Regions from separate parts of the Neorhizobium sp. DAR64872/K0K18 genome, predicted to be linked through region 2. Evidence: predicted binding sites of a transcription regulator. Region 2 holds the regulator's gene; each other region holds the start of a gene.
The links. Region 2 encodes HrcA, which represses chaperone genes, less so after heat shock. Its sites were predicted from a motif close to GTTAGCACTCNCNNNNNGNGAGTGCTAAC; they were not measured.
Positions count from the first base shown of each region.

Region 1: a site for HrcA is predicted at 2,521-2,549, ahead of groES (co-chaperone GroES). Genes of this name have one in related genera too.
Region 3: a site for HrcA is predicted at 3,215-3,243, ahead of ACQY1P_RS23040 (DUF6290 family protein). Genes of this name have one in related genera too.

Region 1 covers NZ_CP191446.1:634,200-639,232, forward strand. The annotation lists gene ACQY1P_RS08425 (methyl-accepting chemotaxis protein) at 1-222, opposite strand, end outside; gene groL (chaperonin GroEL) at 462-2,108, opposite strand; gene groES (co-chaperone GroES) at 2,168-2,464, opposite strand; gene chrA (chromate efflux transporter) at 2,623-3,972, shown strand; gene ACQY1P_RS08445 (TIGR01459 family HAD-type hydrolase) at 4,118-4,966, shown strand; gene ACQY1P_RS08450 (bifunctional riboflavin kinase/FAD synthetase) at 4,980-5,033, shown strand, end outside.
Region 2 covers NZ_CP191446.1:267,050-272,082, reverse strand. The annotation lists gene ACQY1P_RS06785 (hypothetical protein) at 1-231, shown strand, start outside; gene grpE (nucleotide exchange factor GrpE) at 304-942, opposite strand; gene hrcA (heat-inducible transcriptional repressor HrcA) at 1,032-2,111, opposite strand; gene rph (ribonuclease PH) at 2,245-2,964, shown strand; gene ACQY1P_RS06765 (VOC family protein) at 3,087-3,491, shown strand; gene rdgB (RdgB/HAM1 family non-canonical purine NTP pyrophosphatase) at 3,500-4,144, shown strand; gene hemW (radical SAM family heme chaperone HemW) at 4,181-5,033, shown strand, end outside.
Region 3 covers NZ_CP191447.1:85,634-90,666, forward strand. The annotation lists gene ACQY1P_RS23030 (hypothetical protein) at 1-160, opposite strand, end outside; partial or broken gene ACQY1P_RS23035 (relaxase/mobilization nuclease domain-containing protein) at 167-2,643, opposite strand; gene ACQY1P_RS23040 (DUF6290 family protein) at 2,647-3,048, opposite strand; gene ACQY1P_RS23045 (ParA family protein) at 3,599-4,303, shown strand; gene ACQY1P_RS23050 (hypothetical protein) at 4,305-4,751, shown strand; gene ACQY1P_RS23055 (hypothetical protein) at 4,748-5,033, shown strand, end outside.

The sequences.
Region 1 (5,033 bases), 370 kb from region 2:
GCGCGACACAAGCAGGTCGCCAACGGCAGCGTGCCCGGTCTGCATGTAGCGATTGGCGCGTGCAATTGCCAAAGTTGCCAGACTTTCCTGCTGGAGAAGCCCGCCATACTCGCTATCCAGCGTTCGAATGCTGTTGCTGCTGTAGAAGGCAGTTGCGACGACGAATATGCCGAAGAACGACATGAGCGTCAGAAATTTACCGATCAAAGATACGTGCTTCATGGCAACCTGCGCGTTGGTGTTTGATTAAGCGCAGTTAATGTGAAGTTGCTTAGAAGAGCGTCACTGCCGAATTACTATTTTATACGAATAAAAATTATCAGTCCTTGTCGTTCGGTAAGTTCAGAGGGGGAAATGCTATGCATGCTGTATGCCTCAATAGCAGAAAGGGCGCCGGTTGCCCGACGCCCTTTCCGAAACACTGAACCTGAAGGATCAGATGTGCAGACCTTACGGCCTGATCACATCATGTCCATTCCGCCCATGCCGCCCATTCCGCCGCCGCCCATGCCGCCGCCAGCCGATTCCTTCTTAGGAAGTTCGGCAATCATGGCTTCGGTGGTGATCAGCAGCGAAGCAACCGAAGCTGCGTTCTGCAGAGCCGTGCGAACGACCTTGACCGGATCGACGATACCCATGGCGATCATGTCGCCATATTCCGACGTCTGGGCGTTGTAGCCGAAGTTGTCGCTGTTGCCGTCGAGGATCTTGCCGACAACGATCGAAGCTTCGTCACCAGCGTTGGTTGCGATCTGGCGAACCAGCGACTGCAGCGCCTTGCGGACGATGTTGATGCCGGCTTCCTGGTCGTCGTTCGCGCCCTTGGACGTGATCTTGGTCGAAGCGCGCAGGAGTGCGGTACCGCCGCCTGGGACGATGCCTTCCTGAACGGCAGCGCGCGTCGCGTTAAGCGCGTCGTCGATGCGGTCCTTGCGTTCCTTGACTTCGATCTCCGTGGAGCCGCCGACGCGGATGACGGCAACGCCGCCAGCGAGCTTGGCAAGACGTTCCTGCAGCTTTTCGCGGTCATAGTCCGAAGAAGTTTCTTCGATCTGTGCCTTGATCTGTGCAACGCGGCCTTCGATGTCGGTCTTCTGACCGGCGCCGTCGACGATCGTCGTATTTTCCTTGGTGATCGAAACCTTCTTCGAACGGCCGAGCATGTCGAGCGTTACGGTTTCGAGCTTGATGCCGAGGTCTTCGGAGATGACAGTGCCGCCCGTCAGGATGGCGATGTCTTCCAGCATGGCCTTACGGCGATCGCCGAAGCCAGGGGCCTTGACGGCAGCAATCTTCAGGCCGCCACGCAGCTTGTTGACGACGAGCGTTGCAAGAGCTTCGCCTTCGACGTCTTCAGCGATGATCAGGAGCGGCTTGCCGGTCTGAACGACAGCTTCGAGAACAGGCAGCATGGCCTGAAGGTTCGAAAGCTTCTTTTCGTGCAGAAGGATGTAAGCGTCGTCGAGATCGGCGACCATCTTTTCCGGGTTGGTCACGAAGTAAGGCGACAGGTAGCCGCGGTCGAACTGCATGCCTTCGACGACTTCGAGTTCGGTTTCAGCGGTCTTGGCTTCTTCGACGGTGATAACACCTTCGTTGCCAACCTTCTGCATGGCCTCAGCAATGTCACGGCCGACCTGTGCGTCGCCGTTTGCCGAAATCGTGCCGACCTGTGCAACTTCTTCCGAAGTCGAGATCTTCTTGGCGTTGGCCTGGAGATCCTTGACGACTTCTGCAACGGCGAGATCGATGCCGCGCTTCAGGTCCATCGGGTTCATGCCGGCGGCCACTGCCTTGTTGCCTTCGCGAACGATGGCCTGTGCAAGAACGGTAGCAGTCGTGGTGCCGTCGCCGGCGATGTCGTTGGTCTTCGAAGCAACTTCGCGGACCATCTGGGCGCCCATGTTTTCGAACTTGTCTTCAAGTTCGATTTCCTTGGCGACCGAAACACCGTCCTTGGTGATGCGCGGAGCGCCGAAGGACTTGTCGATGATGACGTTACGACCCTTGGGGCCGAGCGTGACCTTCACTGCGTCAGCGAGGATATCGACGCCGTGAAGCATCTTTTCGCGCGCGGTGCGGCCAAACTTGATTTCTTTAGCTGCCATGTTGGGAACTCCTGAAAAGGGGTGTCAGCAAATATTGGAAGAAGAGCAGTCGGCTAAAATCAGCCGATGATGCCCATGATGTCGGCTTCCTTCATGATCAGAAGGTCGACGCCATCGAGCTTGACTTCGGTGCCCGACCACTTGCCGAACAGAACGCGGTCGCCGACCTTGACGTCGAGTGCAACCTGCTTGCCGCTTTCGTCGCGGGCGCCAGGACCAACGGCGATGATTTCGCCTTCAGCTGGCTTTTCCTTGGCGGTATCGGGAATGATGATGCCGCCCTTGGTCTTTTCTTCAGACTCGACGCGCTTGACTACAACGCGGTCGTGCAGGGGGCGAAAATTGGTGCTTGTCATTGTCTAATCCCTCGATCAAATGACATGGACGGGTCTCAAGGACCCGCGGAGTGACGTTTAGCACTCATCTATCGAGAGTGCTAACGAGACCCGAGATAAGGATGGCTGCGAGCTGAGTCAAGAACGGGCTTGAAAAATTCAGGGCTCAAGGAGCGGCCATGCAGAATACGCTTAACGACCAAAACCCGGGCCCGGCGCCGAGCTTTCGTGAGCTCGTGGCCGTGTTTGCCCGGATCGGTGCCCTCAGTTTCGGCGGGCCTGCCGGACAGATCGGCATGATGCACAAGACTTTGGTGGAAGAAAGACGCTGGCTCTCGGAAGAGCGGTTTCTGCACGCCCTTAACTACTGCATGCTGCTGCCCGGCCCGGAAGCGCAGCAACTGGCCACCTATATCGGCTGGCTGCTGTTTGGCGTGCGCGGCGGTATCGTCTCCGGCCTTCTTTTCGTCCTTCCCGGCCTTGCCATCATTCTGGGGCTTTCGGCGGCCTACGTCCTCTACCAGGATGCGACATGGCTTGCCGGCCTGTTCTTCGGCCTGAAGGCGGCGGTCCTTGCAATCGTGGTGGAGGCCGTGATCCGCCTCGGACGCCGAACACTGAAAACCACATTCCTGCGCTGCGTCGCGGCCGCGGCCTTCGTGGCCCTGTTCTTCTTCAGCCTGCCGTTTCCGCTCGTCGTGTTTGCGGCCGGTCTCGCAGGCTATCTGATGACGCGGGCAGGGGGGCAGCAAACTCAAGACGGCGTCGCCAAAGGAGACGGCCCTCCCGGCGCGAAAACACCTGGTGTCGCCCGCACGATCGCGACGCTTGTATTCTGGATCCTCGTCTGGCAGTCGCCTGTCCTGGCGCTCTGGGCCTTCGGAGCACCGGAAAGCTTGTCCAGCCTGTTCGCGTTTTTCTCCAAGATGGCACTGGTCACCTTCGGCGGCGCCTATGCGGTTTTGGCCTATGTGGCGCAGGTCGCAGTCGCCGATTACGGCTGGCTTAAGCCGGGGGAGATGCTGGATGGACTGGCGCTTGCCGAAACCACGCCCGGCCCGCTCGTGCTGGTCCTGTCCTTCGTCGGCTTTCTCGTCGGTTTCCGGGAAGCCTCCGGTCTCGGCCCCGTCACGGGCGGAATCATCGGCGGCCTGCTCGTCGCCTGGGCCACTTTCGTGCCGAGCTTCGTCTTCATCTTTGCGGGCGCCCCTCTGATCGAACGCCTGCGCGGCAACGCCCTTTTATCCGGTGCGCTGTCGGCCATCACCGCCGCGGTCGTCGGCGTCATCCTCAACCTCGCAATCTGGTTCGGCCTCCACGTTCTGTTCAAAGAGGTCCGCCACGTCGATCTCTTCCCGCCCATCGGATTTGGCCTTTCCGTCCCGGTCTGGTCCAGCCTCGATCCCATCGCGCTCGTGCTGTTCGCAGCCTCCGCCGTCATGCTGTTCGTCCTGAAACTCGGCATGGTACCGGTGCTCGCCATCAGCGCGGCGGCGGGTTTTCTCGCCCAGATTGTCCTGATCCAGTGAGGATCGGACCATTGCAAAAATATGAAGTTTTGTCGCGATCTGCGTCGCGCGGCCCGCTTTCACCGCCTTCTCCCTTGTAATCTCGCCAACGGTTTGCGATGTCAGCCTCCTAATCGAGCAGGCAAAACCGGCAGGAACTTTTGACATGGCAAAGCGCATCCAGAATTTGAACGACGTGATCGAGGGCTACGATGTCGTGCTTTCGGACGTCTGGGGCGTGGTCCATAACGGCGTCGAAGCCTTCCAGCATTCCTGCACGGCCCTGGCCGCCGCCAGAGAAGCCGGCGCCACTGTCGTCCTGATCACCAACTCGCCGCGTCCCGCACCCGGCGTCATCGAACAGATGAGGCACCTCGGTGTTCCCGATGGAACCTATGACCGGATCGTCACGTCTGGCGATGTCACCCGGCATCTGGTCGCCGAAGGCCCGAAGAAGGTGTTTCTGCTGGGGCCTGAACGCGACCTCAACTTCTTCGATGGACTGGGTATCGAGATCGTTTCTGAAGCCGACGCCGATTGCGTCGTCTGCACCGGCTTCTTCGACGACGAGAAGGAAGTGCCCGAAGACTATACCCAGATGCTGACCACCTTCATCAACCGCAACGTGCCGATGATCTGCGCGAACCCGGATCTGGTGGTCGAACGCGGTCACCGGATCATTCCGTGCGCCGGTGCGGTCGCCGCCTATTACGAGCAGCTCGGTGGCCAGGTCCGCGTCGCCGGCAAGCCGCACAAGCCGATCTACGACGAGGCGCTCTCGATTGCCCGCCAGGAGCGCGGCGATGTCGACAAGGCGAGGGTTCTCGCGATCGGCGACGGCATGCCGACCGATGTTCGTGGCGCGCTTTCGCAAGGCCTCGACCTGCTTTATATCAGTGCCGGCATTCACATCGCGGAATATGCTGTCGATGGTGAAACCGACGAGGCAATCATGCAGGAATGGCTGAAAAGCGAGAACGCGGCGCCGAAATTCTGGATGCCGCGTCTCGCCTGATCCGGAACCTGACATGACCGTATTTCACCGCAACGAAATGAAGGAGCCGCTGCCCGAAAGCCTCAAG
Region 2 (5,033 bases):
GACGACATACGTGCCAGGATCGCTGCGAATGACAGACTGCTTAAGGCGGTTATCATCCTGCTGGCGATCAAGGATCCCCATCTTCTCGATGAGCTCGATGCAATCTTCAAAATTGCCGATGGTCAGGAGGGACTGATCGGCGATGCGGACAAGAAGACCCGAGCCCATCTCAATTCGGAACTGGCCCTGATCCGTTCCCTGGCGCATGTTTCGCTGGATACGACGCACTGATCCTTACCCGCGGTCGCCAAACGCAAATGGGCGCCCGAGGCGCCCATTTTTCTTGGAAAGGCTCTAAGGAGCTCAGTCCTTCTTGTCTTCAGCCGCCGCTGCTTCAACCTTCGGGCCGCCCTTGGCGACGCCGACCATGGCCGGGCGCAAGACGCGTTCGCCAATAATGAAGCCGGCCTGGACGACCTGCATGACAGTGTTGTTGGGTACATCCGCATTCGGGATCTCGAACATGGCCTGATGGAAGTTCGGATCGAACTTCTCGCCTTCGGCATCGATCTTCTTGACGCCGTGCCGCTCGAGTGTCGACAGCATGCCACGCTCGGTCATTTCGACGCCTTCAAGCAGGCTCGTCAGCGTCGCATCGGCTCCGGCACGCTTGTCTGCCGGAACAGTGTCGAGCGCGCGGCGCAGATTGTCCGAGACGGCCAGCATGTCGCGGGCAAAGCCCGAGACGGCGTAGGACTTGGCATCCTTTACTTCACGCTCGGTGCGGCGGCGAAGGTTGTCCATCTCTGCAGCAAGCCGCATGAAACGGTCGCGCAAATCGGAATTTTCAGCCTTGAGCACATCGATCGGATCGGGCTCCTGCGCGAAGAAGGCTTCCCCTGCGCTCTGATCGGCGGCGTCTTCGAGAGCGGATGCTACGGCTTCCGCCGTGTTTTCGACAGCAGCTGCGTCAGGTCCGTTCTTCTTGGTTTCGTCGGTCATGACGGTCTCCGGTGCGTATTGGAATCTGGAAGGGTGGTTGCGCCCGATATCGAGGTTCGGGGCGAAAAAATCAAGGGCTTGGGAACATCCTAGCGGGATAGCCTTGCAAGCAGCTGCGCCGTGTAATCCACCATGGGCACAATGCGCGAGTAATTCAGCCGGGTTGGGCCGATCACGCCGACCGCGCCGACGATGCGTTCCTCGCCATCACGATAGGGCGCAACGATGAGCGAGGAGCCGGATAGAGAGAACAGTTTGTTTTCCGAACCGATAAAGATCCGCACGCCCGGCCCCTTTTCGGCAAGGTCGAGGATCTCGATCAGGCTGTCCTTCTTTTCGAGATCGTCAAACAGCAGACGCAGCCGATCGAGATCGCTGACGTCAGCCAGACCTTCGAGAAGGTTTGCCCGGCCGCGCACGATGAGCTGGCCCGGCTTTCCATCTTCCTGATCACCCGACCAGAAGGCGAGGCCTCGCTCCACCAGATCATGCGACAGCGTGTGAAGCTCGCTTGCGACCTGTTCCTTCAGCATTTTCATCTGGCCGCGGAATTCCGGCAGCGTCTGGCCGGCGAGATGCGCGTTGAGGAAATTTGCGGCCTCGCCGAGCTGCGACGAGGTTACGCCGGCCGGCAGATCGATGATGCGGTTCTCCACCTGATTATGATCGCCAACGAGGACAGCGAGCGCCTTGGTGGGCTCCAGGCGGATGAACTCGACATGTTTGAGGACGGGATCGTTCTTGGCAGTGATGACGATGCCGGCGCCGCGCGAGACGCCAGACAGCATCAGGCTTGCATCGGCCATCAGGTTTTCGAGCGTCTGATCGCGATCCGGAGGACGGATCTGCCGGTCGATGCTGGCGCGGTCTTCTTCCGAGAGATTGCCGACCTGCATGAAGGCATCGACAAAGAACCGCAGCCCTGTCTGGGTCGGCATGCGGCCTGCACTGATATGCGGCGAGTAGATGAGGCCGAGCTCTTCCAGATCGCTCATGACATTGCGCACGGAGGCTGGCGACAGCGACATGGGCAGAAGTCGCGACAGATTGCGCGAACCGACCGGCTCGCCGGATTCCAGATAGCTTTCCACGATGCGGCGAAAGATTTCCCGCGAACGATCATCAAGCACGGAGCCGTTGTCGCGACCCGTCAGTCCCGGAAATACCATTGGCCCCTTTACCATGCTGCTGATCTCATCTCCCAGATATAGTCGCTCACTTGCGCATCCGCAAAAGGGAAATTCTTTGCAAATGACGGCTCCGAGCCTTAGAAGGCGGAAACAATAATTTAGGGAGTGACGGATGCGGCCTTCAGGCAGACAGACAAATCAGATGCGCAAGATTTCGTTCGAGCGCAATTTCTCCAAGCATGCCGAGGGCTCCTGTCTCGTCAAGTTCGGCGATACCCATGTTCTGTGCACCGCAAGCCTTGAAGAAAAGACACCGCCGTGGCTGCGCAATTCCGGCAAGGGCTGGGTCACCGCCGAATACGGAATGCTGCCGCGCGCCACCGGCGACCGGATGAAGCGCGAGGCTGCGACCGGCAAGCAGGGTGGCCGTACCCAGGAAATCCAGCGCCTGATCGGCCGTTCGCTGCGCGCCGTGGTCGACCTTTCCGCGCTTGGCGAAAAGCAGATCACCATCGACTGCGACGTGATCCAGGCCGATGGCGGCACCCGCACGGCGGCCATTACCGGTGGCTGGCTGGCGCTGTATGATTGCCTGAAATGGATGGACACCCGCTCGATGATCAAGCTCGACAAGGTTCTGAAAGACCATGTCGCGGCGATCTCGTGCGGCATCTTTGCAAGCCAGCCGGTCATAGATCTCGACTACCTCGAGGATTCCGCCGCCGAGACAGACGCGAATTTCGTCATGACGGGTAGCGGCGGCATCGTCGAGATTCAGGGCACGGCCGAGGGTGCTCCCTTCAGCCAGGAGGAATTCCTCAACCTTTTGTCGCTGGCACAGGACGGCACCCGGGAACTGGTAGCTCTGCAGAAGCAGGCGATCGGCGGCTGATTTCAACGCTGGCTGATCCAAGAGTTGCGAGGGGCAGTCTTCCTTTCCGGAGAGACTACCTCTCGATCGAACCTCTCCCCCGCCTTCATGGCGGGGCAGCATCAGACAAGGGAGCCACTGTTTTGATCGACGGCATTCTCGAAACAGCGCTCTATGTCGATGATCTCGATGCGGCGGAAGCCTTTTACGGTGAACTGCTCGGGCTTGAACGGGTGTTGCGGGCCGGCGATCGCCACGTGTTTTACCGATGCGGACCAGGCATCCTCCTAATCTTCAATCGCGCCGAGACTCTGAAGCCGCCACCTGATGATGCGCTGCCGGTTCCCCCGCATGGCACGACAGGCCCGGGGCATGTGTGCTTTCGTATGGACGGGCCGGCGATTGACAGAATGGTCGAAAAGCTCAACAAGGCGGGCATCGTGATTGAAAGCGATTTTCGCTGGCCGACCGGCGCCCGATCCATCTATTTCCGTGACCCGGCCGGCAACAGCCTGGAATGCGCAGAGCCGAGGCTCTGGAATCTATAGGAACCTTCATGCGCAAGCTTGAGACGAAAACGATCGTCGTTGCCAGCCACAATGCCGGCAAGATCCGTGAGATTGCCGAATTGATCGGTCCGTTCGGCTTTTCGGCAAAGTCCGCAGCCGAACTGAAGTTCGAGGAACCGGATGAGACCGGCACGACATTCGAGGAAAATGCGGCGATCAAGGCGCTTGCGTCTGCCAAGGCGTCCGGCCTGCCCGCCCTTTCCGACGATAGCGGCATCGTCATCGATGCGCTGGACGGTGCTCCCGGTGTCTATACCGCCGACTGGGCTGAGCGCGAGGATGGCAGCCGTGATTTCGCGATGGCGATGCAGAAGGTGGAAGACGCGCTGCAGGAAAAGGGTGCGACCACGCCCGACAAGCGCAGCTGCCGTTTTGTGAGCGTTATCTGCCTTGCCTGGCCGGATGGCCACACCGAACTCTTCCGCGGCGATGTCGAAGGCGTTGTCGCCTGGCCGCCGCGTGGTGCTGCCGGTTTCGGTTACGATCCGATCTTCCAGCCGGAAGGTCACGAGACAACGTTCGGTGAAATGACCAGCGAGGAAAAGCACGGCTGGAAGCCGGGCGATGAACATGCGCTTTCGCACCGGGCGCGCGCGTTCAAGCTGTTCGTTGAAACCTGCCTGGAGGCCTGATCCCCATTGAACGCCGTCGCTCCCCTTTTTCCCGGCATGCTGCTACCCGACACGGGTGAGCCGGGCTTCGGCGTTTACGTGCACTGGCCGTTTTGCGCGGCCAAATGCCCCTATTGCGATTTCAACAGCCATGTCCGCCACCAGCCCGTGGATCAGCTCCGCTACACCGCCGCGTTTCTGAAAGAGATGGAAACGATGCGGAAGATGAGCGGGCCGAAGACGGTCACGAGCATCTTTCTGGGCGGCGGTACGCCTTCGCTGATGGATCCTTCAACCGTCGGGGCGATCCTCAACGGGATCGCGCAGCACTGGCATGTGCCTGACGGGATCGAGATCACGATGGAAGCCAACCCTTCCAGCGTCGAGGCGGAACGCTTTCGCGGCTACAGGGCTGCCGGCATCAACCGGGTCTCGATGGGCGTGCAGGCTCTCAACGATACGGATCTCAAATTCCTCGGCCGCCTGCATGACGTGGCAGACGCGCTGAAGGCGATCAAGCTGGCGCGCGAGATCTTTCCGCGCATGTCGTTCGACCTGATCTACGCCCGTCCCAAGCAGACCGTGGAGGCCTGGGAAGCGGAGCTGAAGCAGGCCATTTCCTATGCCGTCGATCACCTTTCCCTCTATCAGCTGACGATCGAGGAAGGCACGCCGTTCTACGGCCTGCACAAGGCCGGCAAACTGATCGTTCCAGATGATGAGCAGTCGGCGCTGCTCTACGAGGCGACGCAGGAGATCACGGCCGCGCATGGCATGCCGGCCTACGAGGTTTCCAACCACGCCAAGCCGGGTGCTGAAAGCCGGCACAACCTGACCTACTGGCGCTATGGCGACTATGCCGGCATCGGCCCCGGTGCGCATGGTCGCCTGACGCGGGGACGCGACAAGA
Region 3 (5,033 bases), on a different replicon from region 2:
CAGAAGCATGATACCAGCCGATCACGGTCCCGTAGACCTTGATCAGCATCGCGAGGATCCCAACGGAGACCATGCCCCACACCATGATCTTGCCGACGATGTCGGCAGACTTGGGGTCGTTTACTTCCACCAGGTAGGTGTTCTGATTACCGTCCTGCATGACACTTTAGCGATCACGGTCGTCCCGATTACGCTCCCTCTGTTCAACCTGTTCACGCTCCAACTCCTCGAGACGAGGAATGTGCTGTTGCGCGGGATCAGTCCGAGTGGTCTCGCCGCCCCGCTGGGCCGCTTCCCTGTCTCTGTTTACACGATCTTGCTGCCTCTGAGTAGCGTCCACCGTCTCAGCGAGCTGGTGAGCCTCACGCTCCGCTTGCCCAATCGGACGTTCCTCTTCCAGATCCACCCTGAGATCGCGTTGGCGATCGTCGGCAGTATCCGCAGTTATCGGCTGCTTGTTTGACTTGTTTTCGTCCCCACGCTCTTCATTGCGTTCAATCGTCTCGATCTCCGCGCGAAGTTCTGGATCCTCGTTGGCAACATCCCGGAGATAGCCGTTTCCGGTAGCGGCGAGTTGAGCTGCATGATGAAGCGAGGCCTCAAGGCCCTTCTCATACTGCTCTCGGTTTTCGTCTCCGAGCTCGCCGGCTTCGATATGGGCGAGGCCGGAGCGATAGTGTTCCACATTTTCCATCGCATCGTTACCTGCCTCAACGACAGCCTCTCCATGCTTGGCAACAGCTGCCTCCCTCTGGAGGTTAGCATTCGTCTGCTCTTGCACCTCGGATGCCGTTCTTTCCGGCGCGGCACCACTTTCTCTGGAGACGTCACCAGCAGCGTTTCGTCCATCCTGCTCATCAAGCCCACGCTCCTTCATTTCGAGCATCTGCCTGCGCAGATCGACGATCTCGCGAGCGAGGGAGGACACTTCTTCGAAGCCTGACCGGTCCTCTGGACCAGCGCTGCGCTGAAGGTTGAACAGAGCCGTTTCAACCGTCTTTTCGTACGCTTCGAACTCCGGGCGTGTCTGTTCGCGCATGTCCTTTGCCTCCGACAACATGTCTCTGATTGCTAACATATTGGAGCGGTAATCACCGCCAAAATCCGCATGAATGACCGAACCAGCAGGCGATTGATCCACTTGGACAAGGCCGTTTTCCAGATAGGAGCGATGCTGAGCGGCGTAGGCCGCAACCACTGTGTCGCCAGCGTTGACTGCAATCTTCTGCCAAGTCTCCTGCGCTTTTAGGATGTACTGGCGGCTCCTCTGGCTCGTTGCCACCACGCGTCGACCAGCTCGCTTTGCGTCATATCGCGCCTGTGCCGGATCGCTGGTGCCTACATGCTCGGTTCGACCGTCATGCCTGACGGCGCGAACCTGATTTCGCGTGAAGGCTGGCGGCGTAGCGAACTCGCGCCGATCGGTCATTTCCATATTAATGCCGTGGTCACGCGCCTTCTCGGCCATGACCTCACGCCATTGCCGGAAGGTGGCCGGAGTCGTCTCGATCCGGTCGCCCGATTCCGAACGCATGGTAACGATGGCATGGGCATGAACATGCGGCCGCTTGCCCCCCTCCCCTGCTTCTTTCGGATCGTTCTCCGGATCATGCATAGCGAATACGTACCGATGGCCCGCAAACTGCTCAGCCAGGAAGTCGCGAACAGCTCCTTCGAACGCGACAGCATCCGTGCCAGCACGCGCCGACATGATCACGTGCATCACGTCACGGCTCTTGCGGCTGTGCAGCTCATCCCGCCATTCCTTTTGCACCAGGTCGCCCGCAGCCTTGTCATCGGCAATCGAACGTCCCTGATCGTCTCGAACGTCGTTCCGCTGCGCGATCAGGTCTCGCAACTTGGCAGCGCCATATTCCACGCCGTTGCCATAGCCTGTGAACGAGAAAGCCGCAGGGGCCTCTTTCGCAACGGCGCTGGCGTTGAAGCGCTCCTGAACGATGGCGGCCGCCTTCGCGTCAGCCGTCAGCCGCTCGCCCTGCCCGCTGCGCAGCACGACATAGCCCTCGACCTTCAGCGATCCATTGTTTCGGGTTTCGACAGAGTAAGCGTAGGGTCGATCACCAAAGCCACTGCTGAGAATGTCTCGCACCTTCTCATGCGGGTTCGAGCCGCCGGAAACGCTCACCTCGACGCTAAACGCGCCGATATCGCGGCTCTCGGTCCTGTTTTGGAAAAGGTGATCCCAATCGCCACGGAGACGCGCCAGCTCCTCACGGCCACGCAACGTCTCGCCGTTCTCGTTCTCAACCTTCAGCTCCCCCCTCTGGAAACGTAGTTGAGCATCGAGCCGACGCGGGCGCCACCACCGTAGGAAGCCAGTTTGACAACTGCTGGCTGGCTTCCTTTGGCAACGCTCGCAAGACGAACATCCATTGATCGCATAGCACCCGAACCCGCAGCCATCGTCCTCGAAGGCGATGACACGTTGAATGCTGAAGTCCTCACGCCTCCCCTAGATCCCGAGCCGCCTTTCGACATCCCAACCTGGTGCTGCAGATTCTTCAGTCTCTTCTCAAGCTCTTCCTCGACAGCGCTCCCACGGCCGCCAAGCGTCATTTCGTGCAATAGCGCAGCGCGCCTTTGCTCCCATTCGCTTGTGAAAGTGCCGAAAAAGAACTCCACGGCCTACACCTCGCCTCGGCGCTCATGCCCGGCACGGCGCGAAAGTGTCCGCAGCTCACTCATAACGGCCGCCTGAATCCGCTGGACGTTGCCAAGGTTGATGTCCAGCTCTGAGGGATGGACACCCTTTCCTGCATTCAGGGAGCGGGCTACCTGATTCAAATTGATGCCGATCATCCGCATGTCTTCGAGCAACGCGGCCATGATCAACCTGTCTTCAGCAGTCAGAATGGGTCGAACGCCAGCACCCTCGAGGAGCAGCGAACGGAAAAAAGCAGACACACTCATACCGGTCGACTTGGCCGCTTCTTCGATAGCCGAATGCTCTGCATCGCTGACGCGGACGTTGATTAGACGCCCCTTGCGTTGCTTGGCTGTCGGCGCTTCGATCGTGTCTTCACTCATCAATCAATTAAGCCTTCCCGGAGCCTTGCGACCATCATCGTGGGCTTGTCCCACGATCGCAGTGCAAAATGTAAAACATTTTTGCGTATCCTGCCACTCTAAACCTAAAGCACTATCCCAAAATTTCAACCAAATTCCACCTCTTGACTGGCTACGCTCCGCTTCGCTTCGCACCCTTTCCGTTGGAACGCTCACCAGGGTTCACCGCCAAAACCGCTCTCGAAGGCCTTTGTCTGTCCCTCGTACTCAGGCGAAAGGGACGCTTCGCTCTTCGCCCTTGCGCCCTCCGTGCGAGCGCCAAGTGAGGCCTCACGCGGCTCCGGGGTTCACCACTCGACCCAGACCTTGTAAAAACCACACGACTAACTCGTGTGGTTTCATTGATGTCCAACGGCGTGTGATCACACGTTTGTTTTGATCTTAACCTGCGTGTGTTCACATGTTAGGTTTGCTTCGATGTGAAGATTTTAACGACGATACTGATGTGCCGATTGAACCCACGTCGGATCGCTAGGGGGCGGGGGAACCGTTAGTCTGAGAGGATCGCGCAATGACAATCTGCATATCGCTGGTAAGCGGCAAGGGTGGAGCGGGCAAGACAACCGCCGTAATCCTGGTCGCTGGAGAATATGCGCTTCATGGTAAGCAAGTGCTCTTGGTCGATGCCGATGGCCGACAAAACCTCAATGAGTGGTGGTCCCGTTCCGAGGCGAAAGACAACAGGCCAGACGGCATTGAGCTTCGCACGGCGGTAACCAATGCATCACTTCAGCATATTCTGGAGAACGAAACCGCCGGGTTTGACGTCGTGCTGATCGACTCGCCCGGTCAAGACACCGTGCTACGGGACACGATCATCGCCGGCTCGCAGATCGTTATGACGCCGATCCAGCCAAACCAAGACGAGATCCTTGCTGCTGGCCAGGCAGCAATGGACGTGGCTGACGCCTGCGATCGTACCGGGCGAAACATTCCACATCTCAACTTCAGAACCCGGATTACTCTCCCGGGACGTTCACTGGAAGCCTACCGCCTGATCCGCCCCTTCATCGCAAACCTGCAAGAGCAGGGATATGATTCACACCTCCTTGATACCGAGCTGTATGAGCGGAACCCCTATCGGGACATCAGACTAGGATATGGGACACTGCAAATGCTTGAGCTCAGCGACTCGGTCAGAAAGGCCCGGAGTGAGGTTATGGGCATGATGCAAGAAATTGAACGTTTCCTGACAAACGAGGAAAAGAGGGCGTAAGATGGCTAAAGGGACTTCCAGTATATCTGATTTTCCCGTTGCACCGCGACGGTCACGGGGGAATGTGCCCAATTCAATGTCGCCGCCGGCTATAGACAACGAAGCAGAAAACTTGGTGGCCAGCGATCATCCAGACCAGGTTGCTATCGAAGAAGCTCCAGCGAAGGTCCCTGACGTTCAAGTGCCACAACGGTCGAGCTTGATTCTGCCATCACCGGAGGCTCGCCGGGAGAGAGCGACGAGCAGATCGTTAGAGCGTGAGGCATCCAGAATACGACTGCAGGAGCTGAAGCAGAATAAAGCGCGAGAGAGCAAACACTTCGTCAACTGCCCCCTTGATTACGATACTAAGAAACGTCTGGAGCGAGCAGCCTCTGAAAACGACTTGAAAATGACGGTGATCGTCAAGGCCGCGATTGACCAGTTTCTGAAGGATAATGGTTATTGATCCTCGACCTTCGATTCCTGGGCGGGGTGGCGCTAGGCGCAACTCTTGGATTTTTGATCAACCCTGAAGCGACGGAGAAGGTCGGGATCGATATTCGCGCCATAAAGAGAACTTTTCTCAGTGTCGGCGCCGCTCCACCGGAGCCTTTCAAGCAAACCGACTGGCCAACGGACGATCGCGCCAAACGCGAGCTGTTCCGGTTCGCAATGTGGGACTTCGAGGAACACGGACCGAAGTCTGAGATCCGGATCACAAGATGCATCAGCATCGACCAGTTCTCCC